Glaciimonas sp. PCH181: one gene and its partner. The protein of the gene in region 2 interacts with the protein of the main gene of each other region in a pairwise test. Links are inferred from orthologs where the notes say so. Each region holds a gene or a part of one and is shown on either strand. Other genes may lie near its edges.

Region 1 (2,968 bases), 340 kb from region 2 along the record:
GCCATCGAAAAATGGACCATATTGAACAAATGCTTGAGCGTCTTTTGCGGCAGCGTGACCGTTGCGTTGTAATGCTCAGCCTGGGCAACTGTCGGAAACTCTTCGGCGGCCAGTGTTTGCAGCGCGAAACGCGATTTGCCGGATTGCACCGTCATGCGCTTGTTGCTTAATGTTAACGACACTTCGCCGGATTCTGGCAACGCGCGCAGAATATCGAGCAGCTTACGGGCAGCGACGGTGGTGGCGGCAACTTCAGCACCGCTACCGACATTTGCATTGGTCGTAATTTGCACTTCAATGTCAGTTGATAGAAAAGAAACTTTTTCGCCGTCCTTGCGTATGAGGATATTGGCCAGAATCGGCAATGTGTGCCGACGCTCGACAATACCGCTCACGATCTGCAGTGGCCGGAGAAGAGTATCTCGGTGGGTTTTGACCAATTGCATAGCTATATCCTTATTATCTGAAATTCAACAAATATCGCTTCATTTTACCCAATCTTAGTGGGCCTTGAACCAGTCTATCAATGTAACTTAATTCGACTACTTACGAATGACATCGCGATCAAATCTAAGGTTAAATGCCTGATTATTTATCACTTTTACGATCACACTGACATTCAACCAACATTTCAACCAGATAACTTATGCGTACTTCTACCCGTTTGTACTGCACAAAAAAACCACACTTATCGTGTCGTAATAATGTCGACGCGTAATGTTATCCACAGGCTGGCAAGCATTTCTAGTACTCATCGACGTCACAATTGCATATTGAAAAATTAACCTTTTAAGGTTTGCTCCAATACGTGCAATTCGTGATTACATTCGGGATTTTTAGTCCGATCACCGGCGATCTTGCGCACCGCGTGTAAAACCGTGGTGTGATCGCGTCCGCCGAACAATTCCCCAATTTCTGGCAAGCTCTTTTGGGTGAGTTCTTTGGCCAGATACATCGCAATCTGACGTGGCCGGGCGATATTCGCGGGGCGTTTTTTGGAATACATATCCGCGACTTTGATATTGAAGAAGTCGGCGACTGTTTTCTGGATATTTTCGACGGAAATCTGGCGATTCTGCACAGATAGCAGATCTTTCAGCGCATCCTTGACGATATCAATCGTGATGTCTTTACCATGGAAACGGGAATAAGCCAGGATTTTACGCAGCGCGCCTTCCAGTTCGCGGACGTTGGAACGCAGATGTTTGGCGACAAAAAAGGCTACATCGTCGGAGAATGTAACGCCTTCGGATGCCGCTTTTTTAAGCAAAATAGCCACGCGCATTTCAAGTTCAGGCGGCTCTATCGCGACGGTCAGACCGGAATCGAAGCGGGAAATCAAACGATCATCCATGCCGGTGATTTCTTTTGGATAAGTATCACTGGTGATAATAATTTGTTTCTTTGCGGCAATTAAAGCTTCGAATGCGTAAAAGAATTCTTCTTGGGTGCGACTCTTGCCACCGAAGAATTGAATATCATCGATCAGCAATAAATCTAGCGAATGATAGTACCGCTTGAAATCGTCAAAACCTTTACGTTGGTAAGCGGTCACTACGTCGCGAACGTACTGTTCTGCATGGATGTAGCGAATTTTCGACGAAGGATTATCGGCCAGAAGCTGATTACCGATAGCGTGAATCAGATGGGTTTTACCGAGGCCAACACCGCCATAAAGGAAGAGCGGGTTATACGAAACGCCCGGATTATTTGCGACCTGAATCGCCGCGGCGCGGGCTAACTGGTTAGCTTTTCCGGTCACAAAACTGTCAAAACTTAGTTCAGTATTGATACGCGACTGGTCGCGGCGCGCGATGACCGCACTCGATTCAGCCTGCGTATCCGGCATGCGATCATAGTGACTATTACCGTTGTTGTTGCTCATGCCACCATTGGAAAATGCTGGCGATGGGTTCGGATGCGCACCATCCAATGCAACCGGCATGGTAGAAACACTTGGCTTACGGGCAACATTAGTTCGCGGGTCCAGCATAAACTGCACGTCTATTGGCATTTCCCAAAATTCTGCTGCCAACGTCGTGATGCGGCTAGCAAACTGCGTTTTGACCCAATCGAGCTTAAATCGATTCGGCGCGGCAATGCGTAACCGTCCATCCTCATAATCAATAGGAGAAAGCGGTTTTATCCACGCGCTAAATTGTTGCGGCGTCAACTCCTGCTCCAGCTGGGCGGAGCAACTTTGCCAGAAATTTTCCATGAATCGTCTTAGTGAAAGGGTGTGGAAGGGAGATCATTGCGCATCAGGCCGAGCTTTTAAAAAGCGACCTGAAATTTACTGCACAGACTCGGCGTCCCCCATGATTAAGGCTTATGCGCGGCTCGATTTTCATTATTTACACGAGTAAATATCGATTTCTGCGCTGCTCTTTGCTTCACGGATGGCTATTCGTTACAGGCCAACAACAGGCTCTGAAGATATCGCTATAAGAGCGCACACATGCCACAATAAGTCGCTATTCTACCCTTGCTCGGCAAAGTTATCCACAGGCACGGCGTTTACTTTTCTGTGTGCAGGGCTACAGGGCTGCACATCAAAAATACGCTAAGTGATTGACAAACAAGCGGAAAATGCGTTCTAATCCAAGGTTCACTGCCCGTTGAATTGCGAGATTGCAATCCTGGCTGCCTGAATTGACTGCGCCGACGCTGTATTAAACACATTAATGTGGTGCGGGCCAGATCGAACAGCAGGCAACGCGCAAAGTGTAAAGATCCGATTTATTTCTGCTGATTAGCGAGACCATAATGAAACGTACTTATCAACCTTCCGTTGTGCGCCGTAAACGTACCCACGGCTTCCGCGCACGTATGGCAACCCGTGGTGGTCGCGCTGTGCTGAATGCACGTCGCGCCAAAGGCCGCAAACGTCTAGCAGCTTAAGCCGTTCACCCGGCGCAGCTTGCGTGACAGGCGACCGTTCAGAGATCTCTTCACAGAGTTCTGCCCT
Region 2 (2,864 bases):
GTTGAGTATGGCGCAAGGGGTTGCCAATCCCGGCGCGCTGGATCAACTCAAGCAACGTATACAAACAGAGAATCCTTCTGCCTTGTTTGTCGCGCTCACGGCAGATCAGGCGTTGCAAGTGCGCAGCGCGGTCGGTGCCGATACGCCGATGTATGGGATTTCGCAATTGAACTCAGTCGGCAAGGATGACAGTAATCGGCTGGCAGGATTGGATGGCGTGCGTTTATTGGATATTCCGTGGCTGTTAATGGCGGATAAACCGTCGATGATGGCCTATCCGCGTCAGGCCAGCGGCGCTACGGGTGCATCGAACCCCGATCTGGCGCGGTTGTATGCGCTGGGAATCGATGCATACAATGTGACGCGGCAGATCGCAGCACGCAATCCGGCGTTTCAAATCAATGGCGCGACCGGCAAGCTGAATGTCGGTTTCGGTGTCGGCACGCCTGCTTTCGATCGTGCAGAAACTACCGCTGTCTATGAAAACGGTGTTGCTGTGCCGCTTGATGGTCGCTAAGCAAAGCGTCACGATGAAGATTTATGAAGATTTTTAATGCGCTTCCGTTTCGCTCATTGCTGCCAGAACGCCGTAGCGCGCGTCAGATCAGTGGGCAGTTGGCGGAAGACGCGGCATTAGACTATTTACAGCAGCGGAAATTAAAGCTTGTCGAGCGCAATTTCGGCTGCAAAGGTGGCGAAATCGATTTGATTATGTTGGACAATACCGGCGTGACGGACGCTTCAGCGTCGCTGGTGTTTGTCGAAGTCCGACAGCGCGCCAACCAGCGTCACGGTGGCGCGGCGGCGAGCGTTACACCCACCAAACAACGGCGGTTGATTATTGCCGCACAGCATTTTCTGCGGCGTTACCGGCAACCTCCAGCTTGCCGTTTTGATGTCATCGCAATCGATGGAGATGTCACAGAATGGATAAAAAACGCGTTCGATGCGTGAGGTTTTACACTGCACCCTTCCCGGCAAATTTCGCGACACACCAAAAGCGGCCATGCAATGCGCAATCTGCTACCCTATTTAACTCTTTTATAAACAGCCCATCATGATCAATCAACGTATCCTGGCGCATTTTCAAGAAAGCGCCGAACTCAAATCCAACGCTGCGGCAGAATTAGTGCAACCAATTGCAGCTGCAGTGGAACTAATGTTTTCTGCGTTGTCGAATGGAAACAAGATTCTTTGTTGCGGCAACGGCGGCTCTGCAGCCGACAGTCAACATTTTGCGGCTGAACTGGTAGGACGATTTGAACGTGAACGCTTGCCATTGCCAGCAATGGCGCTGACGACTGACACTTCGATTATTACCGCGATCGCAAATGATTACAGTTACAACGAAATTTTCTCTAAACAAGTGCAGGCGTTTGGACAAGCGGGCGATGTGCTGCTGGCATTTACGACATCCGGCAATTCGGCCAACATTCTGGCGGCGATCGATGTAGCGTTAGAGCGCGATATGCGTGTAGTAGCGTTGACCGGTAAAGGCGGCGGCGCGATGAACCAAAGATTGACCGACGCAGATGTGCATATCTGTGTGCCGCATGATCGGACCGCGCGCATTCAGGAAGTTCACCTGCTGACTATTCACTGCTTATGCGACGGCATCGATGTCGCTTTATTTGGAGGAGATGTGAATGATTAGTGTACAAAGTCGTTGGAATACGTTGAAACGCCCATTGGCAACCGTGGCATTATGCGGCGCGGTGGTAATGAGTCTGGGCGGTTGTGTCGGTTTGTTGTTGGGCGGCGCGGTTGTGGGCGGGTTTGCTGCCACAGACCGACGTACATTGGGTGCACAAACCGATGACAAAACCATTGCGCTTAAAGGTGAAGCACGGCTTCCCGGTGTCGTCGGCGATCCTAGCCATATCAATGTCACCAGTTTCAATCGTAAAGTTCTGCTAACCGGTGAAGTACGCGACGAAGCGGCTAAAGCTGCTGCAGAGCAAGAAGCTAAAAGCATCGAAGGCGTGCATGGCGTAGTCAATGAGCTAGCCATCGGCGATCCTTCCAGCTTCTCGCAACGTTCTAACGATACGTTCATCACTAGCAAGGTCAAAGCATCGCTGCTAGACGCCAAAGATGTTTTTGGCAACGCGGTTAAAGTGGTCACAGAACGCGGGAATGTGTATTTGATGGGGCGCGCTACTGAACGTGAAGCAAGCCGCGCAGCAGAAATCGCAGCAGGCGTTAGCGGCGTACAAAAAGTCGTTAAAGTGTTCGACTACATGACTGAAGATGAGTTGACGCAACTATCGACTGCACCACGGCAGTAAGCAGCAAAGAAAATCAGGCTGATTTGATGGCGTGGTTCTCTTGATAATTATTTAGCCGCTGGGATATTTATTTATCCGGCGGCTATTTTTGCGATGGCGAAGTGTGGTTTGCTCGACACGGCTGCTTTTGGCGATCATTCCGCCGTTGTGCTTGAATTTGAACACGAAGGGTTTGCAATAGTTGTTGAGTTGTTAATGTAAACAAGTCATCCAGCAAAGCTGCAAACAGATGATTATAATAAGGGTCTTCTTAGCCTGATCCGTATGGGATATTTATGCAAACTGACGTAAATGCAGCACCACGCAAGCGACTTTGGATAAAGCTCGCTGTCGTGATTGTTGCAGTGGCGATAGGCGCGTTTGCGACGCTGTCTTTTTCCCATAAAAGTCCTGCGCCGGATGTCAGCTTCACCAATCTTCAAGGCGAGAAGGTCTCGCTGAAAAGTCTGCGTGGTAAGGTTGTCATGGTCAATTTTTGGGCTACCAGCTGCACGACTTGCGTTGGTGAAATGCCGAAAATGATCGAAACCTATAATAAATACAAGGCACAGGGATTAGATTTTGTCGCGGTCGCGA

The links.
Region 1: the proteins of C7W93_RS20065 (region 2) and dnaA interact in binary tests that used the Escherichia coli proteins (3 or more experiments, as listed by UniProt). The link is inferred for Glaciimonas sp. PCH181 from one-to-one orthologs.

What each region holds. Positions count from the first base shown.
Region 1 is NZ_PYFP01000002.1:1,177,053-1,180,020, forward strand. What follows is about bases 1-2,959. They hold dnaA (chromosomal replication initiator protein DnaA), read right to left. Parts: upstream 2,219-2,959; coding sequence 782-2,218; downstream 1-781. Other genes in these bases: dnaN (DNA polymerase III subunit beta), read right to left, coding at 1-446; rpmH (50S ribosomal protein L34), read left to right, coding at 2,767-2,901; C7W93_RS18535 (ribonuclease P protein component), read left to right, coding at 2,925-2,959. Outside these bases: more of C7W93_RS18535, read left to right, coding at 2,960-2,968. UniProt on the Escherichia coli protein: Plays an essential in the initiation and regulation of chromosomal replication. Binds in an ATP-dependent fashion to the origin of replication (oriC) to initiate formation of the DNA replication initiation complex once per cell cycle.
Region 2 is NZ_PYFP01000002.1:1,514,014-1,516,877, forward strand. The notes cover bases 1-2,855. They hold C7W93_RS20065 (phosphoheptose isomerase), read left to right. Parts: upstream 1-1,057; coding sequence 1,058-1,654; downstream 1,655-2,855. Other genes in these bases: C7W93_RS20055 (penicillin-binding protein activator), read left to right, coding at 1-517; C7W93_RS20060 (YraN family protein), read left to right, coding at 541-954; C7W93_RS20070 (BON domain-containing protein), read left to right, coding at 1,647-2,288; C7W93_RS20075 (peroxiredoxin), read left to right, coding at 2,564-2,855. Also shown: more of C7W93_RS20075, read left to right, coding at 2,856-2,864. UniProt on the Escherichia coli protein: Required for the timely initiation of chromosomal replication via direct interactions with the DnaA initiator protein.